Rhodobacter capsulatus SB 1003: one gene and its partner. Each later gene encodes a partner of the first gene's protein in a complex. Links are inferred from orthologs where the notes say so. Each region holds a gene or a part of one and is shown in the gene's direction. Other genes may lie near its edges.

What was found.
Region 2: the proteins of dnaG (region 1) and RCAP_RS07805 are in contact, whole or in part, in a crystal structure (PDB 2R6A), measured with the Geobacillus stearothermophilus proteins. The link is inferred for Rhodobacter capsulatus SB 1003 from one-to-one orthologs. Residues at the interface, in WP_049624496.1 of Geobacillus stearothermophilus: Lys456, Leu457, Leu458, Pro459, Ala460, Asn463, Ala464, Leu467, Leu535, Leu536, Ile537, Ala538, Gln544, Glu545, Asp548, Tyr549, His552; in WP_033016901.1 of Geobacillus stearothermophilus: Ser13, Glu15, Ala16, Gln18, Glu91, Leu92, Asp94, Ala95, Val96, Pro97, Thr98, Ala99, Ala100, Asn101, Tyr104, Tyr105, Ile108.

Annotation. Positions count from the first base shown.
Region 1 is NC_014034.1:3,245,319-3,260,105, reverse strand. Bases 11,877-14,787 are described here. They hold dnaG (DNA primase), read left to right. Parts: upstream 11,877-12,305; coding sequence 12,306-14,270; downstream 14,271-14,787. Other genes in these bases: rpoD (RNA polymerase sigma factor RpoD), read left to right, coding at 14,395-14,787; RCAP_RS15095 (TadE/TadG family type IV pilus assembly protein), read right to left, coding at 11,877-12,008. Outside these bases: iron uptake transporter permease EfeU, read right to left, coding at 1-1,920; RCAP_RS15140 (HPP family protein), read left to right, coding at 2,077-3,222; single-stranded-DNA-specific exonuclease RecJ, read right to left, coding at 3,515-5,248; glpX (class II fructose-bisphosphatase), read right to left, coding at 5,431-6,396; RCAP_RS15120 (homoserine dehydrogenase), read right to left, coding at 6,559-7,857; RCAP_RS15115 (hypothetical protein), read right to left, coding at 7,933-8,130; RCAP_RS15110 (TetR family transcriptional regulator), read left to right, coding at 8,227-8,814; RCAP_RS15105 (TadE/TadG family type IV pilus assembly protein), read right to left, coding at 8,832-9,494; RCAP_RS15100 (TadE/TadG family type IV pilus assembly protein), read right to left, coding at 9,502-10,056; more of RCAP_RS15095, read right to left, coding at 10,065-11,876. UniProt on the Escherichia coli protein: RNA polymerase that catalyzes the synthesis of short RNA molecules used as primers for DNA polymerase during DNA replication.
Region 2 is NC_014034.1:1,700,088-1,714,774, reverse strand. Bases 6,293-9,103 are described here. They hold RCAP_RS07805 (replicative DNA helicase), read left to right. Parts: upstream 6,293-6,862; coding sequence 6,863-8,344; downstream 8,345-9,103. Other genes in these bases: alr (alanine racemase), read left to right, coding at 8,597-9,103; RCAP_RS07810 (orotate phosphoribosyltransferase), read left to right, coding at 6,293-6,621. In the rest of the region: RCAP_RS07845 (glycosyltransferase family 2 protein), read left to right, coding at 1-1,306; RCAP_RS07840 (glycosyltransferase family 2 protein), read left to right, coding at 1,306-2,355; RCAP_RS07835 (hypothetical protein), read left to right, coding at 2,512-3,477; RCAP_RS18445 (urease accessory protein UreE C-terminal domain-containing protein), read right to left, coding at 3,517-3,846; RCAP_RS07825 (hypothetical protein), read right to left, coding at 3,956-4,192; RCAP_RS07820 (lipoprotein), read right to left, coding at 4,329-4,646; pyrC (dihydroorotase), read left to right, coding at 4,797-5,837; more of RCAP_RS07810, read left to right, coding at 5,941-6,292; more of alr, read left to right, coding at 9,104-9,646; RCAP_RS07795 (MlaE family ABC transporter permease), read left to right, coding at 9,646-10,422; RCAP_RS07790 (ABC transporter ATP-binding protein), read left to right, coding at 10,419-11,162; DNA repair protein RadA, read left to right, coding at 11,231-12,598; RCAP_RS07780 (CvpA family protein), read left to right, coding at 12,620-13,222; purF (amidophosphoribosyltransferase), read left to right, coding at 13,339-14,687. UniProt on the Escherichia coli protein: The main replicative DNA helicase, it participates in initiation and elongation during chromosome replication. Travels ahead of the DNA replisome, separating dsDNA into templates for DNA synthesis.

The DNA of each region.
Region 1 (14,787 bases):
GGCGGTCAGCGCCGCGGCGGTGGCCTTGTGATCCTGCGGAACCGCACTTGCCGCGGCATGGGCGGCGGCAAGCCGGTCCTTGACCCGGGCCGATTGCGCCGGATCGGCGGCCGAGAGCAGCGGGTCGAGCACGGCGCGGGCGCGGTCGAGCGTGTCCAGCGCGGCCCCCAAAAGCACGGTGTCGTCGGCCGCATAGGGCGTCAGGGTCCCGGCGGCGGTCGCATCGGCCAGGCTGCGGGCATAACGGGCGGCATCGGCGGCGATGCCTGCGGGCGTGCCGTCGAAGGCCTTGACGCGGCTTTGAAATTCCGTCGCATCCCGGCTCAGCGCCGCGGCCACCGGGGCAAGGTCCGCAACCGAGGATCGGGCGAAAAGCCCGTATTCGATCCGGGAGAGGCCGGTGAAGGCCGGGTCCTCCTCGCGTGCGGCCAGCCAGGCGGCCTGCGGGGCGATGCGGTTTTGCAGATCGGCCGCCTGCGGGGCGACGGTTCCCAGGCTGGCCCAATGCGCGGCGGCCTGCGTCCAGGCGGTCTTTGCCGCCGCCAGATCGCCCGCCGCGATCGCCTGTTCCAAAGCCTGCGCCGCGCGGGTGAATTTCCCCGCCGCCTTCATCAGCTGCACCTTGCGTTCCGAGAGCGGCCCGATCAGCTCGCGCAGCGGCGGCGCGGCGGTTTCCGCGGCGCTTTCGGCCGTCGCCAGCACGGTCAGCTTGCCGCGCGGGTTCGACAACAGCCCGCAGGTGATGTCGTAGACGCCGGGTTTCAGCCGCTCGCTCAGCACCGACGAAAAGCCGGGGGCGATGTTTTCACGCTCGGCCACCACCATGACGCCGTTCAGGATTTCCCATTCCACCGGCCGGTCCGAGGCGTTGCGGATCAGGAACCGGGCCGGGCCCGCGGGCACTTCCAGCGCCATCGGCTCGCAGGCGGTGGCGGTGACGGTGACCGGGATCGCCCCCTCGGTCTGCGGCTGGTTTCGCGCCGAGGCGAGCCAGAACAGCGCGACGCCGCCCAGCACCAAAAGGCCGCCGGTGCCCAGAAGCAGCGGAAGGAGGCGCCCGGACGGCGCTTGTGCGGAAGGGGTCATCGGATCAGGCCTTTTGCGGAAGGGGGGCGGGCGCGGGGCGCAGGAAGAGCGGCAGGTCACGGCCAGGAACGCGGCCCAGAGGGCGACCTCGCCCTGGGTCGGGCTGTCGTGATAGCCAAAGAGCGCCGAAAGCACGGTGCCCGCGACCGAGGCATTGGGCAGGGTCTGGCTCAGATCCCAGGCCGGGGTCTGCAGCGCATTCCAAAGCCCGGCCTCGTGCAGGCTGCGCAGCGCCCCCGAGAGCAGCCCGGCCGCGACGAACAGGATGAAAAGGCCCGAGAACCGGAAGAACCGGCGCAGATCGAGCCGCATGCCGCCGGAATAGATCCCGAAGCCGAGCGCGACCGAGATCGCGATCCCCGCCAGCGCCGAGAGGGGGGCGGCCGGGCCCGGGCTTTGCTGGAAGATCGCCAGCAGGAAGAAGACCGATTCGAGACCCTCGCGCGCGACGGCAAAGAAGGACATCGCGACCAGCGCCCAGACCGTGCCCTGACCGGGGGCGGTGTCGAAAGCGGCCTCGACCCCCTGTTCCAGCGTCGCGCGGATCGAGCGGGCGGCGGCGCGCATCCAGAACACCATCCAGACCAGCACGGCCACGGCGATCAGGGCGACGGCGGCCTCGAAGCCTTCCTGCGTCTTTTGCGGGAAGCCCGCCTGCAGGAATTGCAGCGCCGCACCGACGAAAAGCGACAGCGCGACGGCGAAAAGCACGCCGACCCAGATCGCCCCGATCCAGGCGCCGCGGCCGGTGCGGCGCAGATAGGCGGCGATGATGACGACGACGAGGGCGGCTTCAAGCCCTTCGCGCAACATGATCAGAAGCGGGGCAAGCATGACATGTCATATCCTTATTTATTTTGTCGGATATTCAGATGTATTAAAATAGTCAAGATATATCTTTGCGGTGGCGCCGGTTTGCGCCGCGGCGGTCGCCTTGGGGCTTGATCCCGGCCCGCCCACGGGGAATGGTGGCGCAAACAGGAGGGGCCGATGCGGATCCTGCGATCCTTGGGGCCGGCGGTGCCGCGGGCCGGTCTGCGCGAGGCGCTGCGCGCCGGTCTGGGTGTCCTTGCCGCGCTGGCGGGGCTGAGCCTCGTTCCGCTGCTGGCGCCGCAGGAGCTGCGGCAGGTCTCCTGGCTGCTGCCGCCCTTCGGGGCGACGGCGCTCTTGCTGTTCGCGGTGCCGTCCAGCCCGCTGGCGCAGCCCTGGTCGGCGCTGGTCGGCAACATGCTGGCGGCGCTGATCGGCGTTGCCGCCACGCATCTGCCGCTGGATCCCGGGCTGCGCGTCGCGCTGGCGGTGGGGCTGGCGGTGGTCGCGATGATCCTGGCGCGGGCCGTGCATCCGCCCGCGGGGGCGGTGGCGATGATGACGGCGCTGGCGCCCGAGCCGGTGCGGCAGCTTGGGGTCTGGGTCGTGCTGATGCCGGTCGGGCTGGGCACGCTGGCGCTGGTGGTGCTGGCGGCGGGCTATGCGCGGCTGACCGGGCGGCACTATCCGGCCCGGCAGTTCGAGGCCCCGAACCCGCATCGCACCGCCGATGCCGCGCCCCCCGAGCGGCTGGGCCTGACCGAGGCGGAGCTGACCGGGATCCTGACCCGGACCCGGCAAGCGCTCAACCTCGGGGTCGAGGATCTGGCGCGGCTCGTCGGCGCGGCGGAACTGCAGGCGGCGACGCATCGCACCGGGCCGATGACCGCAGCCGAGATCATGTCGCGCGATCTGATCACCGTGCAGCCGGAAACACCGCTGGCCGAGGTGGCGGCGCTGTTTCGGCGCCATCGTTTCACCTCGCTGCCGGTCGTGGGCGCCGAGGGTCGGTTTCTGGGGGTGATCTTTCAGATCCATCTGATCTTGCGCGCGCAGGCGGATGCGGCGCGGCGCGATCGCGGCTTTGCGGCGGCGGCGCGGCGGCTGATGGATCCGAAGCGGGCGCCCGGGGTTCTGGCGGCGGATCTGATGGCGGTGGCGATCCCGCGCGTGAGCCCGCAAACGCCGATCGCGGCGCTGTTGCCGATGATGGCGGATGGTCGGGTCGATGCGGTTCCGGTGCTGCAGGGGCAGGCGATCACCGGCATTGTCACCCGCACCGATCTGATCGCGGCGCTGGCCCGGCAAACACTGCGCGAGGGCTGAGGGGCGACGGCGCAAAAGCCGCTTGCAGCGGCGTTCTCATCAGTTCTTGTGGATATGTTTGGCAGTCCGTAGGGGAGTCGAACCCCTCTTCCCAGGTTGAAAACCTGGTGTCCTAACCGATAGACGAACGGACCACCTTTTCGCTTTGTCAGCTGTGCTGCGCGGCGTGAGGGGTGTTTAGGCCAGGCGCCGGTGACTCGCAAGAGGGATTTTGCAGTTTTTCCAAACTTTCTTCATTCGCCCCGAAAAAACTTCAAAAAGAACAGGAAAACAGGGGGTTGAGCCGCCGTCGTCAGGCCCGTGCGGCATCGTCAAGACGCAATTGCACCTTGGAGCGGCCGCCCCAGCTGTCCAGTTCAAGCTTGCCCGCCAGATGAAACCGGCCTGCCCCTCCCGCCGAGAGCGCGGGGCCCAGCGGGCCGTCGAAAGCGCCAAAGGCGATGGCGTCGAGCTTCGCGCCAAGCCCGTCGCCAAAGCTGAGCCGCAGGTGGCTCTCGCCGATCCGCCGGGCGTTCAGGATCGCCATCGCGGGAAAGGCAAAGCGCGGCGAGGGCGCCGCCTGGCCATAGGGGCCGGCGCGGTCGAGATCCTCGATCAGCGCGGGCGTCGCGGCGCCCGGCATCAGGAGCCCGTCCAGCCGCAGATCGGCCGGGCCGCCGTGCCGCGCCCTGCCGGGCGAACACTCGGCAGCCTTCCATCGCGGTTCCACTGCCCTCGGCAGGGTCAGACCCGCGGCCATGCGGTGCCCGCCGCCCTTGAGCAAAAGCCCCTCGGCCGCGACGCGCTGCACCGCCGCGCCCAGATCGACCCCCGCCACCGAGCGCGCCGAGCCCTTGCCAAGGCCGCCTTCCAGCCCGATCACCACGGCGGGGCGGTTCGTCGCCTCCTTCAGCCGCGCCGCGACGATGCCGACGACGCCCGGATGCCAGCCCTCGCCCGCCGCCCAGACAAGCGGGCCGTCGAGGCCGCGCGCCTCGGCCTGGGTCAGCGCGGCATCGCGGACGCGATTCTCGATCTCGCGCCGTTCGCTGTTCAGCCGGTCGAGCCGCTCGGCCAAGGCCGCGGCCTCGGCGGCGCTGTCGGTGGAGAGCAACCGCGCCCCCAGATCGGCGGCGCCGATCCGGCCCCCGGCATTGACCCGCGGTCCCAGCAGAAAGCCCAGATGATAGGCCGTCGGCGCCTTGTCGAGCCGGGCGACGTCGGAAAGCGCCACCAGCCCCGGCCGCTCGCGCCGGGCCATGACCTTGAGCCCCTGCCGCACCAGCGCCCGGTTCACGCCCAGAAGCGGCGCCACATCGGCGACGGTCGCCAGCGCGACAAGATCGAGCATCGCCATCAGATCGGGGCCCTTGACCCCCTCGGCGCGCAGCTGCCGGTTCGCCTCGACCAGCATCAGGAAGACCACCGAAGCGGCGCAAAGATGCCCCAGATCGCCCGGTTCGTCCTGCCGGTTCGGGTTCACGCAGGCGACCGCGGGGGGCAGGGTCTCGCCGCCCAGATGGTGGTCGAGAATGACGACATCGGCGGGGGCGGCGGCGGCGACCGGCGCGTGGCTGAGCGTGCCGCAATCGACGCAGACGATCAGCCCGTGCTCGCGGCCAAGCGCCTGCATCGCGGGGACATTGGGGCCGTAGCCCTCGTCGATGCGGTCGGGGATGTAGAGCGTGGGGGTGACGCCGAAGGCGCGCAGAAAGCAGATGAGAAGCGCCGCCGAAGAGCCGCCGTCGACATCGTAATCGGCGAAGATCGCGATCTTTTCGCGGCTTCGGAGCGCCCGCAGAAATCGCGCCGCCGCCTTTTCCATGTCTTTCAGGCGGTGCGGATCGGGCAGCAGGTCGCGCAGGGTCGGTTCCAGAAATCCCGCCGCGGCTTCGGGCGTCACGCCGCGGGCGACCAGAACCCGGGCGAGCGGCAGGGGCAGGTGGGTGGCTTGCGCCATCGCTTCGGCCAGACGATCGGCTTCAAGGCTGGGGCCGACCCAGCGCCGCCCGGTCAAGGAGGTATCGACATTCAGAAAGCTGGTCATGGCGCAGCTCTAGCGAAAAAACGAAACGCCCGCCAGTGGCGGGCGAAAGGGGGCGCCGCCCCCTCTTTGCCTGTCGGCAAATTCCCCCCCGGGATATTTCGGCCAAGGTGAAACGGCCCCGTTTTCCTTGGCAAAATACGCGCAGGGGGTGCGGGGGACGGCATACCCCCCGGAGCGTTGCCTCAGCGGATCGGGTTGCGATAGATCACCCGGCGCACCGAGCCGGTTTTCGAGCGCATCAGGATCGTTTCGGTCTCGATGAATTTCGGGTTGCGCTTCACCCCGTGCAGGATCGAGCCGTTCGTCACCCCGGTCGCGGCAAAGATCACGTCGGCGCGGACCATGTCGTCGCGGGCATAGATCTTGTCGAGATCGGTGATCCCGGCCTTTTTCGCGCGGCCGCGCTCGTCATCGTTGCGGAACAGAAGCTTGCCCCACATCTGCCCGCCCATGCATTTGAGCGCCGAGGCCGCCAGAACGCCTTCCGGCGCGCCGCCCGAGCCCATGTAGATGTCGATGCCGGTCACGTCGGGCTCGGCGCAATGGATGATGCCCGCGACGTCGCCATCGGTGATCAGCCGGATCGAGGCGCCGGTCGCGCGGACCTCGGCGATCAGCTCTTCGTGGCGCGGACGTTCCAGAATGCAGCAGGTGATGTCATGGGCTTCGCAGCCCTTGGCCTTGGCCAGCGCGTGGATCCGCTCCGACGGGGTCATGTCGAGGCTGACGACGTCCTTTTCGAAGCCCGGCCCGATCGCCAGTTTTTCCATGTAGACGTCGGGCGCGTGCAGAAGCGTGCCGCGCGGCGCCATCGCGATCACCGTCAGCGCGTTCGGCATGTCTTTCGCGGTCAGCGTCGTGCCTTCGAGCGGATCCAGCGCGATATCCACCGCCGGGCCTTCGCCGGTGCCGACCTCTTCGCCGATGTAAAGCATCGGGGCCTCGTCACGCTCGCCCTCGCCGATCACCACGACGCCGCGGATGTCGAGGATGTTGAGCTGCTCGCGCATCGCGTTCACGGCGGCCTGGTCGGCGGCCTTTTCATCGCCGTGGCCGATCAGCCGGGCCGAAGCATGGGCGGCGGCTTCCGACACGCGCGCAAGGCCGAGCGACAGCAGGCGATCATTGAAATCGGTGGGGGTGGTCATGGCATGTCCTGTGCTTTTGGGTTGGCACAGCTAGGCCAGAGACGCGCCGCCTTGACAAGTCTGACAGCGCTAACGATCTGAAACTGCGTTCAATCTGTCGAGAGCGGCGGCGGATCCCCGCCCGGTCCGGTGCGCAGATGCACCGGAGCGGGGCGGGTCCGGTCAGACTTCTTCGATCCGAAGCGCCACCGGGGCGCCCAGCACGACGCCGGTCGCGGGCAGGGCCGCGATCGCCACGTCGATCGCATCGCGGGTGGTCTTGTGGGTCACGATCAGGACCGGGGCCGAGGTGTCCTCGTGGCCGTATTGGCGCATGCGGGAAATCGAGACGCCCGCTTCGCCCAGCACTGCGGCGACCTTGGCCAGCGCGCCCGGCTTGTCCATCAGCTCGAGGCGCAGGTAATAGGGCGCGGGCGCCGAGACCGCGGCCGGGATCGGATCGGCGAGGCCTGCCGCCGGTTGCCCGAAGGTCGGCAGCCGCAGCCCGCGCGCGATGTCAAGCACGTCGCCCATCACCGCGGATGCCGTCGGGCCTTCGCCCGCCCCCGCGCCGCGCAAGACGATCTGGCCGACCGAGTCGCCCTCGATCACCACCATGTTGGTGCCGCCCTGCAGCTGCCCCAAGGGCGAGGCCGCGGGCACAAGGCAGGGCATCATCCGCTGTTCCAGCCCGCGGCCGGTCATCTGCGCCACGCCCAGAAGCTTGATCTTGTAGCCCATGTCCCCGGCGCGGCGGATATCGTCGATCGAGATGCAGCCGATCCCTTCCAGCACGACATTGGCGAAGCTGACCTTGGTGCCGAAGGCGATGGAGGCCAGGATCGAGAGCTTGTGGCCCGCGTCGATCCCCCCGACGTCCAGGTTCGGATCGGCCTCCAGATAGCCCAGCTGCCGGGCTTCCTCGAAGACCGTCTCATAGGGCAGGCCCGCGGTTTCCATCCGGGTCAGGATGTAGTTGCAGGTGCCGTTCATCACCCCCATGACGCGGCGGATCTGGTTGCCCGCCAGCCCCTCGGTCAGCGCCTTGATCACGGGGATGCCCCCGGCCACGGCGGCCTCATAACGGATCACCCGGCCCAGACCCTCGGCCAGTTCCGCCAGAGCCTGACCGTGATGGGCCAAAAGCGCCTTGTTCGCGGTGACGACATCCTTGCCCGCCTTCAGCGCGGCTTCGGTCGCGTCCTTGGCCGGGCCTTCATGGCCGCCCATCACCTCGACGAGCACATCGACATCGTCGCGCAAAGCCAGCGCCACCGGGTCGGTTTCCCAGGCATAGCCCGACAGATCGGCATCGCGGTTCTTCGTGCGGTCGCGGGCGGAAACCGCGGTGATCACCACCGGGCGGCCGCTGCGGGCGGCCAGAAGATCGGCATGGCGTTGCACGATCTTCACCACGCCAATGCCGACGGTGCCAAGCCCCGCGATGCCAAGGCGAAGCGGTTGAGCGGCGGCGGCGGTCATGGGAACCTCATGGTTTTGGCGATCAGATGCGCCCTGTTAGCCTTTCGCGCGCCGCAAAGCAACGCGCGGCTTGCGTCACGGGGTCTCGGCGCGCAGGGCCTCGGCGCGGGCGCGCAGGGCCTCGGCCCGGGCCTCGAGCCCCGGCGCGGGCGAGGGCGAGAGCGGTTCCTCGACCAGAAGCGTCTCGGCGGGGACGAGGTTCGGGAAATCCGCCCCGGGCGCGGCCGAACAGGCGGCAAGGGCAAGCGGCAAAAGCAGGGCAGGGCGCAGCATGGGGGCTCCGGGTGGCTTGGGCGCAGCATAAAGGCGCCCGCCGCCCGCCGCCAGAGCCGGTTTGATATTGAACGCGCGTTCAGATAATCTGGGCGCATGGCACGCAAGACAGGCTCTCATTCCGAAATCACCGGGCCGCGCATCCGCGCCGAGGCGAGCCGGCTCTTTGCCCGGCACGGCTTTGCCGCGGTCTCGATGCGGCAGATCGCGGCGGCGGTGGGGGTGCAGGCGGGGGCGCTTTATCTTTACACCCCCGACAAGGAGGCGTTGCTGTTCGACCTGCTGAAAACGCATATGGACGAGCTTCTGGCCGCCTGGGCCGAGGTGCCGCGCGGGACGGGGGCGTTGACGGCGCTGGAAGCTTTCGTGCGCTTTCACATCCGCCACAACCTGCCCCGGGCCGAGGCGGTGTTCCTGAGCTACATGGAATTGCGCAACCTGTCGGAGAGCAATTTCGCCGTGATCGAGGCGCTGCGCCGCGCCTATGAGACCGAGCTGGAAACGATCCTGCGGGCCGGTCAGGCCGAGGGGGTCCTGGCCCTGCCCGATCCGAAACTGGCGGCGATGGCGATCATCGCGATGCTGACCGGGGTCAACACCTGGTATCGCGAGGGCGGGCGGCTGAGCCGGGAAACCGTCGAGACGATCTATTGGGACATGGTGCGCAAGGCGGTCGGCGCCTGAGCGCCCGGCCCCCCGGATCAGCTGGCGTCGCTCCAGGTGTTGCGCACCCCGCGCGCGCGGGTGATGATGAAATTCGAAAACCGGAGCTGTTCGGACAGGCCCTGGCTTGTCCAGGTCTGGCCGCCATCGAGCGACAGGGATTTCTGCCCGATGTCGAAGATCGGGTTGTAGCTGAGCGAGGTTTCCAGAATCACCGCATAATCCCCCTCGGACATCAGCGGGATGCGGTCTTTCTCGGCGTTGATCGTGGTTTCCGTGTGCACCGCGATCGAGCCGGTGGCCCAGGATTTGTCGAGCGCGAATTCATGGGTGTCGCCGTCGCAATCGATCGTGGTGTTGGCGTTGCCATCGCTCGGGCAATAGATGATCGCGACCCGCATCCAGCTGCGGCTGGCGTCGCTGTTCATCATGAAGTCGAACATCCGCTTGGCCCCGGTCATGTAGGTCGGGCCGATCGGCGTTTCCTCGCGCGAGATCATGTCGGCGACGGTGTAGCTGGCCTTCAGGGCCTGCGCCTTGGTGCGGAAGGCGTCGAAGAACTGAAAGGCGATGACATACCAGCCCAGGATGAGCAGCGCGCCCAGCATGCCCTCGATCGGAACCGAGCCGCGCTCGTCGCGCAGGATCCGGCGCAGACGGCGCATCAGCATGGCCGGACCCTCCCCGAAGCTTGCGGTCATGGTGGCGCTACTCCGGTTCATTGACGAAGGCGGTGGTGGTGATCAGGACGTATTTGTCGCCGCTTTCGTGGGCGATGGCCTGTGACAGCGGGTTGAGCTTCTCCATCGGCGAGACGCGCAGGCAGGCGCGCAGGATCATCAGCTGCCCCGAGACGCCGGGCTGAATGACCGGCGTTTCGGTTTCGGTGATCGCATCGGAACAGAGCACGCCCCGGCCGTTGATGTCCGAGGACCAGGTGGCCCGGTCGACCTGGAACACCTCGACGGCAAGATCGGTCATGCAATCGGGCAGGAAGGCGATATTGCCGCAGATCGACCGCTTGAGCTCTTCGTGGCTGGGCATCTCGGCCACGCCCAGCCGCAGGATGCGCGTGGTCAGGTCGACGCCGCGATCCAGCAGGGTCTGCTTGATCCCCAGAAGGCACATCTCGACCGAGGCCACCATCATCATCACGAAGAACGGCATCCAGAACACCGCCGGGACCGAGGCCGCACCCTCTTCGGAGCGCAGCCGGCGGCCGAGCCGGAGGAGGAGGCGAAAGGGGATGCGCAGCCGCTTCATCGCAGGTCTCAGTTCGTCAGCCGCAAGGAGGAGATCGAGGCCGCGATCGAGGCGAAGGCGGTCGAGAGATTGCTGCCCTGCACCTCGTAGTAATAGCTGGTGCCGCTCGAGCAGTATTTGAGCAGCGTCTTGCCCCCACTCGGGGCGTCGGCGGCGACGGAAAAGATGTAGATCCCCTTGCTCTTCGCCAGGTCGCAAAGCTTCTTCGTGCGCGCATCCTTGACGCTGGTGTCGTAGACGGCATTCGCCATCAGCTCGTATTGCGTCCCGGCGCTGCGGCCATAGGGTTTGCCAAGAAGCCCCGCCACCGTGTTCAGGTTCCAGTTCTTCGTCTTGTAGAGATGATCATAGCTCACGTCATAAAGCGGCGCTTCGGTGGTGACGTTGACGGTGGTGGTCTTCTTGCAGGTATAGGTTTTCAGGCTGGTGGTGGAGCTGATCAGCGTGCAGTCGCTGGTTCCGACCGAACAGCTGTTCCATTTCCATTGCCCCCAGGAGTTCTTGTACTGCGTGCAGGTCGCGGTCTGGACCTGCTGCTCCTGGGTGGTCTGGGTGATCGCGCTGCGCGCGACCCAGGTGCCGGTCTCGTATTTGTAATAGGGGGTGCTGCTGCGCGTGGCGTCGTAATAGTAGATCCCGCTTGCCGTCGTGGCAGAGGGGCCGAAGCTGCCGAGGCTGTCGACCCCGAGGGTCGACATGATCCCCGAGGGCCCGGTGCGATAGCCCGGCAAGGTCGAGAAGTTGGTGGTGTTTGCGCCGTCGGTCATCAGCACCAGCACCTTCATCGTGTCGCCGTCGTAATTGATCGGGCGCGGCTTGGTTTCCCGGAATGCGCTGCTGACCGAGGTCATCTTGGCCACTTCGTCGCGCGCCGACGGGTCGAGCAGCGCCAGGCCCCATTTCGCGCCGACGTCGATCGAGGTCCAGCCGCCGGCAGTCAGCTTGTCGATGAAGCCGGTTTTGTCGGCGGCCAGGAAGGTCGGGTCGCTGGAGAGCGGGATCACCCGGTTCTGCGGGGTGTTCATGCAGTTGTGCCAGTCCTGTCCCGGATTGTTCGAGGTCGAACCGTCGCTGACGAGCGCGGACAGGCTGTCGGAATATTTGTAGGAACTTCCATACATCGTCCGGGTCAGCGGCCCGGTGCCGTCGATGACCATCGTGTTGTAGTCGTTGGCCACGAAATCGGCGCATTGCGGCATCGCAAAGCTGGATCCGGTGACGCTGAAATCACTCGACAGAGTGTAGCCTTCCTGCATTTCCGAGCCCAGATAGACGTTCGTGGAATAGGGCACGACGCTGACACTGGTGCGCCCGGCGGCCACGCCGCTGCCCGACGAGGCGAAGACCGTGTTGATGAAGCTTTTCGCCGCGACCTGCAAATACTGGAACCGGGTCTTCGACGACGTGCAGTTCTTGGTGCAGCTCGGGTTGTCCTTGACATATTCCGTCATCGACCCCGAGAGGTCGAGCACAAGCGAGATCTCGACGTTGCCGACGGCCTGCATCGCCGTGGTGTCGCCGGTGGCGGCAAGGCTGGACACGCCCAGAAGCGGCCCGAAGATTGTCGGCATGTCGTCGTCCACCTCGACGCTGACGCGCCGCCATCCCAGCGCGATGCTGCCCTCGACCTTCGGCGTGAACGAGGAATCGCTGGCAATGTAGCCCAGCCCGGCCTTGGTCAGATAATCCTTCACCACCAGCGTCGGGTCGCGTTTTTGCGTCAGCGAGGCGGCGGCCAGCACGGCGCGGTCGATGGTGTTCTGGATCAGCGTGCGGCGTTCCTCGACCCGGACCAGATCGATCGCGATCCCGGTGGTGATCAGCATGACCAGAAAGACCTGCAGCGACAGGATGATCAGGGCGCCATCCTCGTTGCGCAGCAGCCGGTGCAGCATCCCGCCGCCCCGGGCCTTCTCGCCCCGAGCCTTCCCGTCCCGACTGCCCAGTTCCATCGCGTGTCTCCGATCCGGTGCGCGGCCCGGCCCCGACTCGCCGGGGTCCGGACTGTTCCATCTTTCTTCTTGCGCCGGATCGGGGCGGAAATGTGGCGCATCGGTGGCGCAGGATGTTGATTGTGCAGGGATTTGCGACACTCTGCCAATGCGCGGGCGGGTGTTCGGCGCCTTGGGACAATGGCTTGCGAAATCTTCGCTTTTCGCGGCGATGTTAGAGGGATGTTAATCTTTTCGGCGTAGCGATTCGCCCTTGGGCCTCTCGACTCCGGCGCTTCAAATCCCGATATAGGTTCCATGTCCCTGCCGCCCGGATTCCTTGACGAGTTGCGCAACCGCCTGCCGCTGTCGCAGGTGGTCGGGCGCAAGGTGATCTGGGATCCGCGCAAGTCGAACCGCGCCAAGGGCGATTTCTGGGCGCCCTGTCCGTTTCACACCGAAAAGTCGGCCTCGTTCCATGTCGATGACCGCAAGGGGTTCTATTACTGCTTCGGCTGTCACGCCAAGGGCGACGCGGTGAGCTTCGTCAAGGAAACCGAGAATGTCGGGTTCGTCGAGGCGGTGGAGATCCTGGCGCGCGAAGCGGGCATGGTGATGCCCGCCCGCGATCCGCAGGCGGCGCAAAAGGCGGACCGGCGCACCGAATTGGTGCGGGTGATGGAAGAGGCGGTGAAGTATTTCCGGCTGCAGCTGAACACCCAGGCGGGGGCGGCGGCGCGGGATTATCTGGCGCGCAGGCGGCTGGGGGCCTCGGCGCTCGAACGCTTCGAGATCGGTTTCGCCCCCGACAGCCGCAACGGCCTGTTCCAGGCCCTGACCGGCAAAGGCATCGCCCCCGACCTGATCGTCGATGCGGGGCTGTGCATCCGCCCCGACGAAGGCGGCACCCCCTATGACCGCTTTCGCGGCCGGATCATCTTTCCCATCCGCGACGCGCGGGGGCGGGCGATTTCCTTGGGCGGGCGGGCGATGGACCCGAATGCCCGGGCGAAATACCTCAACGGGCCGGAAACCGAGCTGTTCGACAAGGGCCGCAATCTTTACAACCTTGGCCCCGCGCGCGAGGCCTGTGGCAAGGGCAAGCCCCTGATCGTGGCCGAGGGCTATGTCGATGTGATCGCGCTGGTCGAGGCGGGCTTCACCGGCGCCGTCGCGCCTCTGGGCACGGCGATCACCGAGGATCAGCTGAAACTGATGTGGCGCATCGCCGACGAGCCGGTGATCGCGCTGGATGGCGATGCGGCCGGGCTGCGGGCGGGGCTGCGGCTCGTCGATCTGGCCTTGCCGCTGCTGGAGGCGGGCAAGGCGCTGCGCTTTGCCATCCTGCCCGGCGGGCAGGACCCCGACGATCTGATCAAGGCCGAGGGCCGCGAGGCGATGGAGCGGGTTCTGGCCAGCGCCAAGCCGATGGTCGATCTGCTCTGGCAGCGCGAAACCGAGGGCAAGGTCTTTGACAGCCCCGAACGCAAGGCCGCGCTCGACAAGAGCCTGCGCGCGGCGCTGAAGAAGATCGCCGATCCCTCGATCCGCACGCATTACGGCGAGGATATCAAGCGGCTGCGCGAAGAGCTGTTCGGCCTGTCCCGCGGCGGGCAGGCGCCGCGCTGGACGATGCCGCAGGGGGCGTTCAGCCCGGGGCCGCGCGGCCCGGGGGCGGGCGGGCGCGGCGCGAAGCCGCAGGCGCTGCCGCTCTCGGCCACGAGGGCCTCGCTTCTGGCCTCGGCGGGCAGCGAAGCGGTGGCCGAACAGCTGCGCGAGACGATGATCGTGGCGATCCTTTGCGCCCATCCCGTGCTGGTCGCCGAATTCGAAAGCCAGATCGAGCGGTTGCGGCTGTCCGATCCCGGCCTTGGCGCGCTGCGCGACACGATGCTGATGCAGGCCGACCGGCCCGCCGGGGCGCTGGCCGAGGCTTTGGCGCGCGAAAATCCGGGGGTGCTTGAAACCCTGATGCGCCATCCCCATGTGCGCTCGGCCCCTCCGGTGCTGCGCCGGGACGACAGTGACTTTGCCCGCATGTGTCTGGCCGAGGAACTGGCCAAGTTGCAGGCGACGCGGGCGGTGCGGGCAGAAACCGAAGAAGCCGCGGAAGCTCTTGAAGGCCTGGCCGACGAGGGCGTGACCTGGCGGATCAGCCAAGCGACGAAAGCCTTTCACCGTGCCGGAAAGTCGAAACTTGAAGACACGGGAGATCTGGGCGAGGACCGGGCCGCGATGTCGGATTTCCTGCAGTCCCTGCTCGACAAGCACGGCGGCGGATGAGAATTTCCCCCTTTGATTCGCCCCTGTGATTCGCCGCCGTGATTCGATAAAACGGCGAGAACCGATTCGACCCGCTGCGCGCCAGCCCGTGCGCAGCCCCGATGCAGCCCGACGAGGAGCGCCCATGGCCGCCAAGGACATCGACGACACCAAGCCCGACACCGCCGCCGACGAGGACGCTTCCTTTGACATGAGCCAGGCCGCCGTCAAGCGGATGATCGGCGAGGCGAAGGAACGCGGCTACATCACCATCGACCAGCTCAACGCGGTGATGCCGCCCGAAACGGTCTCGGGCGAGCAGATCGAGGATGTGATGTCGATGCTCTCCGAAATGGGGATCAACGTCGTCGAGGGCGAAGAGGTCGAGGAAAGCGAAGGCGGCGAGGTCGTCGAGACCGGCTCCGGCTCGCGCGAGATCGCGGTGGCGGGCGCGGCGGGCGAGACGCTTGACCGCACCGACGACCCGGTGCGGATGTATCTGCGCGAGATGGGCTCGGTCGAGCTGCTCTCGCGCGAG
Region 2 (14,687 bases), 1.5 Mb from region 1 along the record:
CAGCCTGATCCCGTTCTGGCGCGCGATGGGGCTGCGGGTGCCGGGGCGGGCGGCCTCGGAACTGGCGCCGAAAACCTCGCTCATCGAAGACCCGGAACTCTTGCAGGTGGCGACCGGGATCTGGGGGGCGAAACCGATCCGCCCGCCGGTCTCGAAACCGCGCCCCGCGCCGGTGCGGGCAACGGAAGCGGGCCGCACCTGCATCGTCACCACGATGAAGAACGAAGGGCCCTTCATCCTCGAATGGATCGCCTATCACCGCGCCATCGGCGTCGATGATTTCCTGATCTACACCAATGACTGCACCGACGGCACCGACACGATGCTGGAGCTGCTGCAACGCAAGGGCATCTGCCAGCACCGCGACAACCCGTTTCGCAGCATGGACATGCCGCCCCAGCATGCCGCCCTTGAAAGCGCCGAGAGCGAGCCGCTCATTCAGAATTGCGGCTGGGCGATCTGCATGGATGTCGATGAATTCATCGATGTGAAGATCGGCGACGGCACGCTTCGCGCTTTGTATGAGGCGATGGGCACGGCGAACATGATCGCCCTGACCTGGCGGCTTTTCGGCAACTCGGACGTGCATGACTACGAAGACCGCTTCCTGCTCGAGCAATTCACCACCTGCGCCCCCGAGATCGTGCGCAAGCCGCATCAGGCCTGGGGCTTCAAGACGCTGTTTCGCAACATCGACATCTATAAAAAGCTCGGCGTGCACCGGCCGAAGGGGCTTTTGCCCGATCTGTGGGATCAGGTGCAGTGGCTGAACGGCTCGGGCAAGCCGATGCCGCGCGAGATGTATCGCAACGGCTGGCGTTCGACATCAAGCACTTACGGCTATGACTGGGTGCAGCTCAATCACTACGCCGTGCGCTCGGCCGAGAGCTTTCTGGTCAAGCGCGACCGTGGCCGGGTGAACCATGTCGACCGCGATCAGGGGCTGAACTACTGGTTCCGGATGAATCACAACGCGGTCGAGGATCGCTCGATCCAGCGGATGATCCCGCGCGCGCGGGCGGAGTTCGACCGGCTCATGGCCGATCCCGAGATCCGCGCCGCGCATGAGCATTCCGTCGCGGCGCATCGGGCAAAGATCGCGGAATTGCGCGCGACCGAGGCTTACGCGAATTTCTACGCCGAACTTTGTTCGGACCGGTTCGAGAAGCTGTCCCGCATTCTCCATGTCTTCGGCTCGGCCGTGTTCAACGCCGGTCCGGGGGTGATCCCGGAGGATCTGCACCTGCGCGACCTGCCGGCTGATTTCTTCTTCACCGTGGACCACGAGGGCGAGGCGAACCACTGATGCGGGCGCTGGCCATTCTGACGGTGAAGAACGAGGCGGCCTTCCTGCTGGAATGGCTGGCCCATCACCGCGCCGTGGGGTTCACCGATTTCCTTGTCTTTTCCAACGATTGCAGCGACGGCACCGATGCGCTTCTGGACCGGCTGCAGGCTTTGGGCGCGCTGACCCATATCCGCAACCCCGGCCCCTGGCGCGAGGGGCCGCAATGGGCGGCGCTGAAGGCGGCCGACAAGCACCCGTTGATGCGCGCCGCCGACTGGGTTCTGGTCCTCGACATCGACGAATTCGTCAACATCCATGCGGGCGACGGCACGCTGGCGGCGCTGCTGGCCGCGCGCCCGCAGGCGACAGCGATCGCGCTGACCTGGCGGCTGTTCGGCAATGCGGGGGTGGTCGATTTCATCGACGCGCCGGTGAGCGCGCAATTCACCCGCGCCGCCCCCCCGGGCATGACCTGGCCCTGGCGGGCAAGCCTGATCAAGACGCTGTTTCGCAACGATGGCGCCTATCGCAAGCTGGGCGTGCACCGCCCCCGCGCCCCCGACCCCGACCGGATCGCGCAGACGGTCTGGGTCGATGGCAGCGGCCGGGCCCTGCCCGAGGCCTACCGCAGCGGGCGGCTGTTCACGCCCCTGGGCGAAAACCCCTGGCAGCTGGTGCAGCTCAACCATTACGCGCTGGGGGCGATGCAGAGCTACGTGCTCAAATGCGACCGCGGCAGGGCCAATCGGGACGCCTCGACCTTCGATCTGAGCTATTGGGTCGAGCGCAATTTCTGCGATGTCGAGGATCGCTCGATGTCCCGCTATGCCGCCGCCACGGCAGCGGGGCTGGCGCAGCTGCGCGCTGATGCCGAGATCGACCGGCTGCACCGCGCGGGCGTGGCCTGGCGGCACGAACGCTTTGCAAGGCTGATGGCAGAGGAGCCGTTCCGCGCGCTTTTCGGGCGGCTGATGCTGACCCCGCCCTCGCAGCCCTTGCCGCCCGCGCTGGCCGCGCGGATGCAGGCGCTGGGTCTGGCCGCCGCGGCCCGAAAGCCGCGGGCGTAACCGCGGAGGAAACACTGGCCCGCCTTTCGCCGGATTGGCGCCGCCTTCCCGACAATCCAAGCTATTTTCTTGCCTGCCGCGCATTTCCGGCAGGCGGCGGGAATGATAGATTAACCCTGTTCAGGCAGACTTCCGCACAAAAGCGGGAGAGCGGCGATGGACGGGGGAAAGTTGGAAACCAGCACGATGCGCGATCTGAACGACAGCGACTGGCTGCGCCACATCGAGGAACTGGGCGAGCTTGAGGGCTATTGGGAACCGCTTGGCGCAGAGCATTCGGTGCTTTTTGCCGACCGCGGCCCGGTGCTTCTGGTCAGTTTCGAGATCCGCGCCGCGATCCGCGCCCGCTCCGAAGATCAGCTGCCGCTTGGCTTCACCCTAGCCGAGGCGGGCGGTCATTCCAGCCTGACGCTGATCGCCCATGACGAAAGCTGGTTTCGCGATCCGGCCGTCTATGCCTATGTCGACCGCCTCGTGGACGAGGCGTTTTTCGAGGATTTCGACCGCGTGGTGTTTTACGGCGCGGGCAGTTGCGGCTATGCGGCGGCGGCCTTCTCGGTCGCGGCGCCGGGGGCGACGGTGATCACGCTGGCGCCGCAGGCGACGCTCGAGGCGCGGCTGACCGCCTGGGACGACCGCTTCCGGCGGCGGCGGCGGCAGAATTTCACCGACCGTTACGGCTTTGCCCCCGACATGCTCGACGGCGCCGGGGCGGTGCATGTGATCTATGATCCGCTGATCGGCCCCGATGCGATGCACGCCGCGCTGATGGCGCGGCCGCATGTGACGCTGCTGCCCTGCCGCAATCTGGGCAGCACGCCCGAAACCGCCCTGGCCGAGATCGACGCGCTGGAACCGATGCTGGCGCAGGCCTGCGCGGGCACCTTCACCGCCACGGCGTTCTGGAAGCTGTGGCGCGGGCGGCGCAATGCGATGCGCTATCTGCGCCGGCTGGCGGGCTATCTGAACAGCTCGGGCCGCCCCGGGCTGGAGGCGATGCTGTGCCGCAACGTGGTGCGGCGGCTGGGCTGGCCACGGTTCCGCAACCGGCTGGTGGTGCTGGAAGATCAGCTGGGAAAATCCGCCCGGCCCGAGCCCGCGACCGGCGGCACCGCCGCCTGAGCAACAGGCCCCGGGTTGGGCGCGGGGCGGCGCGGCGGATCAGACCGCCGCAGCCACGGAATCGCCGTCTTCCTCGGCGCTTTCGTCGTCATGCGGCCGGAAGACATGGGTGGTGACCTGACGGCGGATGATGCCCCGCGCCACCTGATCCAGGATCAGCTCGTCGGGCGCGAACATCGGCGCCGGGGTGAAGACCTCGAAAACCGCGGCAATCTCCAGACCCAGCGCCCGCAGCGCCTGCATCAGCGACTCGTCGGCGCGCACCAGCAGCCGTTCCGCCTCGATCTGGCAGGGCGCCCGGAACTGTCCCACGCAAAGCGCCGCCAGAACCAGATCACCGCGCACTTCGGTCAGGGTTTCTTGCGACATCGCCCGCTCCTTCAGCATAGTTCGACGGGCTCACTATCGGCCGCGCGGGCGTCCGGCGCAAGAGGATGGGCCGCCGCAGGCAAAAGCCGCGGCGGCCTCTCCGGCCGTCTCAGTAGCAGTAACGGTCGCGGAAGACGTGCGGCACGATCTCGTCGCGGGTGATGTGATGCAGCGCCAGTTCGGCATCCGACATCGCCCGCAGACGGGTCACCTCGCGCAGACGCGCGCCGGTTTCCAGCACCTCCACCAGCCCCTCGCCCAGGGCCGCAGGAAGCCGCGACAGACGCGCCGCCATGCCCTTGACCGGGGTCTTGGCGGGCGCTTCGAACAGTTCGACATAACTCATGGAAACCTCCTGACAGGGTGCAGAATGTTTCCTCCCTGAGCCGGGATATAGGCAGCGGGCGGGGACCCGACAAGAACGTTTGCCGAAACCCCGCCCTGCATTTTCTGCAATGCAGCGTAAAGAATCCGTGAGCGGATCAGCAGCGATAGGCCTTGGCGGTCAGCAGATAGACCGGCTCGCCCGGCATCACCGGATCGAAGACGACGGTATTGGCGCCGTCGCCCTTGGCCATGTCGAGGATCTTGTTGCGGGCATAGCGTTCCGCCTCGCGCCCGACCACGGGGCCGTAAAGCCCGGGTTCATTGGTGATCGTGCTGGTCAGGCGGCATTGCGTCACCTCGGCCGCGCTGGCGATGCGCACCTCGGGCACACCGCGAAAGCCCGGATCGTTGCAGCCCGCAAGGGCGGTGATTGCGGCGGCAAGGCCCGCCAAGGCGATGAACCGTGTCGTCATGTGTCTCTCCATCCTCCCCCGAGGCCCGCGCAGGGTGACGCATGGGGCAGCCGCCGTCCAGAGCCCCAAGGTCACATGAGCGCGAAGCCGCCTGCGGGCGGGACAAAGCTGGCACTGGAAATGCCGCGGCCTTGGGTGTAACCGGGGCGCATGACCCGCATCACCCTTCCCCGCCCCGACGACTGGCACCTGCATCTGCGCGACGGCGCGATGCTGACGGGTGTCCTGCCCGAAACCACGCGCCATTTCGCCCGCGCCATCGTGATGCCCAATCTGGTGCCCCCGGTGGTGACCGGCGCCGAGGCCGCGGCCTACCGCGCCCGCATCCTGGCCGCGCTGCCCGCAGGCGCGGGCTTCGAGCCGCTGATGACGCTGTATCTGACCGAAACCACCGATCCCGCCGATGTCGCGGCGGCGGCGGCCTCGGGTCTGGTGAAAGCGGTGAAGCTTTACCCGGCAGGCGCCACCACGAATTCCCATTCGGGCGTGCGCGATTTCGACAAGGTGCGGGGCGTGCTGGAAAAGATGGCCGAGATCGGCCTGCCGCTTTGCGTGCATGGCGAGGTGGTCGATCCCGCCGTCGACATCTTCGACCGCGAGGCGGTCTTCATCGAGACGGTGCTCGATCCGATCCGCCGCGCGACGCCCGGGCTGCGCGTGGTGATGGAACATATCACCACCAGGGACGGCGTCGATTATGCCCGCGCGCAAGGCGACGATCTGGGCGCGACGATCACCACGCATCACCTGATCCTCAACCGCAACCATATCCTCGTGGGCGGGATCAAGCCGCATTACTACTGCCTGCCGGTGGCGAAACGCGAACACCACCGCCTGGCGCTGCGCGAGGCGGCGACGAGCGGCGAAGCGCGCTTCTTCCTTGGCACCGATTCCGCACCGCATGTCGATCCGCTGAAAGAATGCGCCTGCGGCTGTGCGGGCTGTTTCACTGCGACGAACACGATGCAACTTCTCGCCCATGTCTTCGAGGAGGAGGGGAAACTGGCCAATCTGGCCGCCTTCGCCTCGGAAAACGGGCCGCGCTTTTATCGCCTGCCGGTCAACACCGCGACGCTGACGCTGGAAAAGACCGCGACGCCCGCGAGCTGGCCCGCCAAGATCGAGACCGGCGCCGGTCCCGTCACCGTCTTCGACCCGGGCTTCCCGGTCTTCTGGCACGCAATCGACTGATCCTTCTTCTTGGCCGAAATACGCCCTTTCCACCCGCGCCACAGGCACCACGGTCGAAAAGAGGCGTATTTGCACCAAGAAAAAACAGCATGAGGACAAGCACATGATCCCCTCCTCCTATCCCGCCCGGGAAGAAATCGCCCGGTTGACCGCGCGGATGCTTCTGGAAATCAAGGCGGTGCATTTCAACGCCGAGACGCCCTTCACGCTGGCTTCGGGCCTGCCCTCGCCCACCTATATCGACTGCCGCAAGCTGATCAGCTATCCGCGCATCCGCTCGACCTTGATGGATTTCCTCGCCGTCACCGTGCTGCGCGACGCGGGCTTCGAGGCGTTTGACAATATCGCGGGTGGCGAAACCGCGGGCATCCCCTTTGCCGCGATGGTGGCCGAGCGGCTGGCGCTGCCGATGACCTATGTGCGCAAAAAGCCGAAAGGCTACGGCCGCAATGCCCGCATCGAAGGCGCGATGACCGAAGGCCAGCGCGTGCTGCTGGTCGAGGATCTGACCACCGACGGCGGCAGCAAGCTGAGCTTCGTCGATGCGATCCGCGAGACCGGCGCGACCTGCGCCCATACGGCGGTGATCTTCTACTACGGCATCTTCCCGGAAACCGTGCCCAATCTGGCCGCGCATGGGGTGCAATTGCACCATCTCTGCACCTGGTGGGACGTTCTGGCCGAGGCCCGCGCGCAGGGTGCCTTTGACGCCGCGACGCTTGACGAGGTCGAGGCCTTCCTGAGCGCCCCGCGCGCCTGGCAGGAGGCCCACAAGAAGGGCTGAGATTTCCGGGGAGAACCCCGGGGATACGCCTGTGGATGAAATGGGGACAACCCGGGGCGACTCGCGCGCCCGGGGGGATACCCGCAATATCTTGTGGTCCTTGGTGGAAATTCCCCCAAAAATGCGCTAAACTGCGGCGCGGTTGCGCTTTTGTCCACAGGGTTATCCGACCTTGCGGAAGGTTTCCGTTTTCCCCCGCCCGTCGCTAGAAGAGCCCGGGGGATGGGATCATGAGGCAGAAATGAACACGCTTGCACCGATCAGACCCGAGATGCCGGAAGAAGAGGCTCTGCCGCATAATATCGAGGCGGAACAACAGCTTCTGGGGCTGATCCTGACGAATAACGATGTCATGGACCGGATCGCCTCGGTGGTGCGGGCGGAGCATTTCTTCGAACCCGTGCATCGCACCATCTTCGAGGTGGCGGCGGCGCGGATCCAGAAGAACGCGCTCGCCTCGCCGGTGACGCTCAAGGCCTATCTGGAGGATGACGAGGGGCTCAAGGCGCTTGGCGGCGCCACTTATCTGGCGCGTCTTGCCGGGGCGGCGATCTCGTCTTACGCCGCGCGCGACTATGCGCAGATGATCCATGATCTGGCGCTGCGGCGCGAGCTGATCCGGCTGGGCAAGGATCTGTCGGCGTCCGCGCAGAAGGTCGAGGTCGGGCTGGAGCCCGAAGACCTGATCGTCAAGACCGAGGGCGCGCTTTACAAGCTGGCGGAATCGGGCACGGCCGACAAGGGATTTGTGAGCTTTCTCAAGGCGGTGACCGAGGCGGTGCAATCGGCGAACGCCGCCTATCAGCGCGAGGGCGGGCTTGCGGGCGTCTCCACCGGCCTGCGTGATCTCGACCGGAAACTGGGCGGGCTGCACCCTTCCGACCTTCTGATCCTGGCCGGGCGCCCCTCGATGGGGAAGACCTCGCTTGCGACCAACATCGCCTTCAACATCGCCAAGGCCTACAAGCGCGGGATGCGCCATGACGGCACCGAAGGCGCGGTCGAGGGGGGCGTCGTCGGCTTCTTCTCGCTCGAGATGTCGGCCGAACAGCTGGCGGCGCGGGTGCTGTCGGAAGCCTCCGAAGTGCCCTCGGAACAGATCCGCCGCGGCGACATGACCGAGGCCGAATTCCGCCGTTTCGTCGAGGCGGCGAAGGCGCTGGAAACCTGCCCGCTTTACATCGACGACACCCCCGCCCTGCCGATCTCGCAGGTGGCGGCGCGCTGTCGGCGGCTCAAGCGCACGCATGGGCTGGATGTGGTGATCGTCGACTATCTGCAGCTGCTGCGCGGCTCGGGGCGGACCGACAACCGGGTGCAGGAGATCGGCGAGATCTCGATGGGGCTGAAGGCGATCGCGAAAGAGCTGAACATTCCGGTGATGGCGCTCTCGCAGCTGAGCCGGACGGTGGAAAGCCGCGAGGACAAGCGCCCGCAGCTGAGCGACCTGCGCGAATCGGGCTCGATCGAACAGGATGCCGACGTGGTGATGTTCGTCTATCGCGACGAATATTATCACGAACGTCTGAAGCCGCCGGAGGACGATCCGAAATTCGCCGAATGGATGCAAAAGGCCGAACGCGTGCATGGCAAGGCGGAGGTGATCCTGGGCAAGCAGCGCCACGGCCCGATCGGCACCGTCGAAGTGGCGTTCGAAAGCCGCTTCACCCGGTTTTCGGACCTCGCCCGGCCCTGGCAGGGCGACGGCTCGGACGGGTTCTGAGCCAAGGCCGGGGGCTTCGCGCCCCCGGACCCCCGCGGGATATTTGTGGCAAGATGAAAGCCGACCCGGGGTGTTTTCATCTTGCCCGAAATACCTCGGGGAGTCCGCTTGCGGACGGGGTGAAGGGGGACCGTGGCGCCAGTGGCGCCGCGCAAGCCCCCTGAACGAGCCCCCCTGCCACATCTGCCGCGGGCGCGCGCGTTCACGGATGTTTGCGCTTGACCTTCGGCCCCTCAGGCTCAAGAAAACCGCATGACCACAGCATCGCTCCGCATCGATCTTGACGCCGTGCTTGCCAATTGGCGGGCGCTTGACGCAATGACTTCCGCCGCCACCGAGACCGGGGCGGTGGTCAAGGCCGACAGCTACGGCCTTGGCGCCGCGCGGGTGGCGCGGGTTCTGGCCCGGGCGGGGGCACGCAAGTTCTTTGTCGCCGCCGCCGAGGAGGGCGCCGCCGTCCGCCAGGCCCTGGGCGAAGGCCCCGAGATCTTTGTCTTTTCCGGCCATATGGCGGGCGACACCGAGATGATCGGCGATCTGGGCCTGACGCCGATGCTGAACTCGGTCGAGCAGGTGAAGCGCCATGTCGACGCCCTGCCCGGCGCGGCTTTTGGCGTGCAGCTGGATACTGGGATGAACCGGCTTGGCCTTGAGCCCGCCGATTGGGCGGCGGTTTCGGCCGAGCTGATCGCCGCCGGGCCGAAGCTGGTGATGAGCCATCTGGCCTGTTCGGACGAACCCGAGCATCCGATGAATGCGATGCAGTTGAAGAATTTCCGCGCCATGACCGACGGTCTGGGGCTGAAACGCGCGCTTTCGGCGACGGGCGGCATCCTGCTGGGCCCCGACTATCATTTCGACGTCACCCGGCCCGGCATCGGTCTTTATGGCGGGCTGCCGTTCGAAACCGCCCGTGCGGTGGTGCGGCTGTCGCTGCCGGTGGTGCAGATCCGCACCGTCGCGCCGGGCGAGACGGTGGGCTATGCCAACAGCTGGACGGCGGCGCGCGAAAGCCGCATCGCCACCGTCGCCGCGGGTTATGCCGACGGGCTCTCGCGCCGGTTTTCGGGCAAGGCGACGCTCTGGGCGGGCGACACCCCCTGCCCGCTCGTCGGCCGCGTTTCGATGGATCTGATCACCGTCGATGTCACCGATCTGCCCGAGGTGCCGCAAAGCCTTGAGATCCTTGGGCCGCATCAGGGTGTCGATGCTTTGGCCGAGGTCGCGGGCACGATCGGCTATGAAATCCTGACCGCGCTGGGGCAACGCTATCAGCGCAGCTATGTCGGGGGGTTGGCGTGATCCTCTCGGCCCTGGCCGGGCTTGGCCGCACCGTTCTGGCGGCGCTTGCGGGCGCGGGCCGGATCAGCCTTTTCACCGGTGCTGTGCTGAGCCACATGCTGCGCCCGCCCTTTTACAGCCGCGAATTCCTGCAGGCGCTCTTGCAGATCGGCTGGCTGTCCTTGCCCGTCGTCGGCATGACGGCCTTCTTCACCGGCGCGGCGCTGGCGCTGCAGATCTATGCGGGGGGGGCGCGGTTTTCGGCCGAAAGCGTCGTGCCCTCGATCGTCGCGATCGGGATGGTGCGCGAACTGGGCCCGGTGCTGGGCGGACTGATGGTCGCGGCGCGGGTGGCCAGTTCCATCGCGGCCGAGATCGGCACGATGAAGGTGACCGAACAGATCGACGCTTTGGTCACACTGTCCACCAACCCGTTGAAATATCTGGCGGTTCCGCGCGTTCTGGCGGCGACGCTCTCGGTGCCGCTGCTTGTGGCCGTGGGCGATGTCATCGGTGTTCTGGGCGGCTGGCTGATCGGGACGGAGCGGCTCGGTTTCAACTCGGCGACCTATATCCGCAACACCTGGGAATATCTGGAACTGTGGGATGTCGGCTCGGGTCTGGTCAAGGGCGCGGCCTTCGGCTTCCTGGTCGCGCTGATGGGCTGCTATTACGGGATGAATTCGGGCCGCGGCGCGCAGGGCGTGGGCCGGGCGACGAAATCCGCGGTCGTCGCGGCTTCGGTCGCGATCCTTGCCTCTAACTACCTGCTGACCGAGGTGTTCTTCTCCAAATGATCGAGATCGAAACCCTCGCGAAATCCTTCGGGTCGAAACAGGTGCTGCGCGGCGTGTCCCTGCGCATCGAACGCGGCGAAAGCCTGGTGGTCATCGGCGGCTCGGGCACCGGGAAATCGGTGCTTTTGAAATGCATCCTCGGCCTCGTGACGCCCGATTCCGGGTCGATCCGGGTCAACGGCGCCCCCGTGGTCGCGGCGCGCGAAGAGTTTCTGTCGCGCTTCGGCATGCTGTTTCAGGGCGCGGCGCTGTTTGACAGCCTGAGCGTCTGGCAAAACGTCGCCTTCCGGCTGCTGCGCGGCCCGCACAAGCGCCCCAAGGCCGAGGCCCGCGCCGTGGCGGTGGAGAAACTCGCCCGCGTCGGCCTTGGCCCCGAGGTCGCCGATCTTTTCCCGGCCGAACTCTCGGGCGGCATGCAAAAGCGGGTGGGGCTGGCCCGCGCCATTGCCACCGACCCCACGGTGATCTTCTTCGACGAGCCGACGACGGGGCTTGATCCGATCATGTCAGGCGTGATCAACGATCTGATCAATTCCGTCGTGCGCGAGATGGGGGCGACCGCGATCACCATCACCCATGACATGTCCTCGGTCCGGGCCATCGCCGACCGGGTGGCCATGCTGCATGACGGGCTCATTCGCTGGCATGGCTCGATTGCGGAAATGGACGCGACGTCAGACCCTTATGTGACGCAATTCATCCATGGCCGGGCCGAGGGCCCGATCGCCGCGATCCGCTGAGACAGGCTGCGGCGCCCCCTTCTCTGCCCGGCGCTTGCAGGCTGCGCGGGGCTCTGCCACAAGGGCGCATGGCCAAGGCATCCGCAAACTTCACCTGCACCGGCTGTGGTGCTGTCCATCGCAAATGGTCGGGGCGCTGCGACGCCTGCGGCGCGTGGAATTCGATCGTCGAAGAGGCGCCGCTTTCGACCGGCCCCGCGGGCAAGAGCCTGGGCGGGGCCAAGGGGCGGCGCATCGATCTGACGACGCTTGCCCATGAAGAGGCGCCGCCGCCGCGCACGCTTTCGGGCATGGCGGAGTTTGACCGGGTGCTGGGGGGCGGGCTTGTCCCCGCCTCGGCGATCCTGGTGGGGGGCGATCCGGGGATCGGGAAATCGACGCTGCTCTTGCAGGCCGTTGCGGCTTTCGCCCGCAAGGGGTTGAAATGCCTTTACATCTCGGGCGAGGAAGCCTCGGCGCAGGTGCGGATGCGGGCCTTGCGGCTGGGTCTGGCCGATGCGCCCGTCAGCCTTGGCGCCGAGACCAACCTGCGCGACATCCTGACGACGCTTGAAGCCGAACGGCCCGATCTGGTGGTGATCGACTCGATCCAGACGATGTGGGCCGACATGGTCGAAGCCGCCCCGGGCTCGGTCAGCCAGGTCCGCGCCGCCGCGCATGAGCTGGTGAGCTTTGCCAAATCGCGCGGGGTTTCGGTGATCCTGGTGGGCCATGTCACCAAGGAAGGCCAGATTGCCGGTCCGCGCGTCGTCGAACACATGGTCGACACCGTGCTGTATTTCGAGGGCGAACGCGGCCATCAGTTCCGCATCCTGCGCGCGGTGAAGAACCGCTTCGGCCCGGCCAGCGAGATCGGCGTTTTCGAGATGACCGGCGGGGGCCTCGCCGAGGTCGCCAACCCCTCGGCCCTCTTTCTTTCTGAGCGCGGCCAGCCCGCCCCCGGCTCGGCGGTCTTTGCGGGGATCGAGGGCACGCGGCCGGTGCTCACCGAAATTCAGGCGCTTGTTGCCCCCTCCTCACTCGCCAGCCCCCGGCGCACGGTGGTGGGGCTCGATTCGGGGCGGGTCTCGACCATTCTGGCCGTGCTGGAAAGCCGCTGCGGCATTCCCTTTGCCGGGCTGGATGTGTTCCTCAATGTCGCGGGCGGGCTGAAGGTGCTGGAGCCCGCCGCCGATCTCGCCTTGGCGGCTGCGCTGCTTTCGGCGCGCGAGGATGTGGCGCTTCCGGCCGATCTGGTGATTTTCGGGGAAATCTCGCTTTCGGCGGCGCTGCGCCCGGTGGGTCAGGCGGAAAACAGGTTGAAAGAGGCGGAGAAACTTGGTTTCTCACAGGCGATCCTGCCGGTGGGCACCAAGCTTGAAGGCGGGGCGGGGATGGCGCTGCGCAAGCTGCCCGACCTCGTGACATTCGTTGGGGACATGTTCGGCGCGGGCTAGCGTCACAGGGGGTTTGGAACCATGGAAGGGTTCACCATCGTCGACGCCATCGTGGCGATCACCATCATCCTGTCGGCGATCCTCGCCTACAGCCGCGGCTTCGTGCGCGAGGGGCTGGCCATCATGGGCTGGATCGGCGCCGCGGTGCTGGCCTATACTTTTGCCGATGCCGCCAAGCCCTTGATCGCGCAGCTGCCGGTCCTGAACAAATTCCTGGCCGACAGCTGCGAACTGGCGACGATCGGCGGTTTCGCCGCGGTCTTTGCGCTCTCGCTGGTGCTCTTCTCGATCCTGACGCCGCTTTTTGCGACGCTGGTGCAGCGCTCGGTTCTGGGGGGGCTCGATCAGGGGCTCGGCTTTCTCTTCGGCGTCGCGCGGGGCGTGATCCTCGTTGCCGTGGCCTTTGTCGTCTATGACAAGCTGGTCACGGCGCAGGCGATGCCGGTGGTGGAAAATTCCCGCTCGGCCAAGGTGTTTTCGAAGCTGAGCGGGCAGATGGACGACACGATGCCCGATGATGCGCCGGGCTGGATCGTCGCGCGCTATGAAACCCTGGTGGCGAAATGCACCCCCGCCGCCGAGACGGTTTTGCCCGGCGGCGTGACGCCCCCCGCCACGAACTGAGCCATGACCCGCGCGAAATCGTGACAGCTTTGTAAGGAATTCCGAGCGGGAGGGCTTAACACCCCTCCCGTTTCGCGTTAAAGCCGCGCCAAGCCCAAGATCCCTGGAGCCTTCCCATGACCGTTGCCGAAAAGACCTTCCTGTCGCATCCCTTTGACGACGACAAGCTGAAGGAGGAATGCGGCGTCTTCGGCGTGATCGGCGTTGCCGATGCGGCGAATTTCGTGGCGCTCGGGTTGCATGCGCTGCAGCACCGCGGCCAGGAAGCGGGCGGCATCGTCGCCCATGATCCGGCCAAGGGCTTCAATTCGGCGCATCGCTTCGGCTATGTGCGCGACAATTTCACCAAGGCCTCGCTGATGGAGACGCTGCCGGGGCCGCTGGCCATCGGCCATGTGCGCTATTCGACGGCGGGCTCGAAAGCGGCGGTGATCCGCGACATCCAGCCCTTCTTCGGCGAGTTTTCGATGGGCGGCTGTGCGATCGCCCATAACGGCAACCTGACGAATGCCGATGCGCTGCGCCGCGAGCTGATCGACCGCGGTGCAATCTTTCAATCCGGCTCGGACAGCGAATGCATCATCCATCTGATGGCACGCTCGATCCAGACCAACCATGCCGAGCGCATCGCCGATGCGCTGCGCCGGGTCGAGGGGGCGTTTTCGGTGATCGCGATGACGCGCACCAAGCTGATCGGCGTGCGCGATCCCTTGGGCGTGCGGCCGCTGGTGCTGGGGCGGCTGGGTGAAAACGGCTATGTGCTCTCGTCCGAGACCTGCGCGCTCGACATCATCGGGGCGGAACTGGTGCGCGAGATCGAGCCCGGCGAGATGGTGATCATCCACGAAGGCCAGATCGAAAGCACGCGCCCCTTCCATGCGGCGCAACCGCGGTTCTGCATCTTCGAGCATGTCTATTTCTCGCGGCCCGACAGCATCATCGGCGGCCGCTCGGTCTATGAGACGCGCCGCCAGATCGGGGTGGAGCTGGCGCGCGAGGCGCCCGTCGAGGCCGATCTGGTCTGCCCGGTGCCCGACAGCGGCACCCCCGCCGCGATCGGCTACAGCCAGGAATCGGGGATTCCCTTCGCGCTTGGGATCACCCGCAACCAATACATGGGCCGCACCTTCATCGAGCCGACCGAGCATATCCGCAACATGGGCGTGCGGCTGAAGCTGAACGTCAACCGCTGCCTGATCAAGGGCAAGCGGGTGGTGCTGGTGGACGATTCGGTGGTGCGCGGCACGACCAGCCGCAAGATCAAGGAGATGATCCTCGAAGCAGGTGCTGCCGAGGTGCATTTCCGCATCGCCAGCCCGCCCACCGCCTGGCCCTGCTTTTACGGCGTCGACACGCCCGACCGGAACAAGCTTCTGGCGGCGCGGATGTCGGTCGAGGAGATGCGCGAGTGGATCGGGGTAAACAGCCTCGAGTTCATCTCGCTCGACGGTCTTTACCGCGCCGC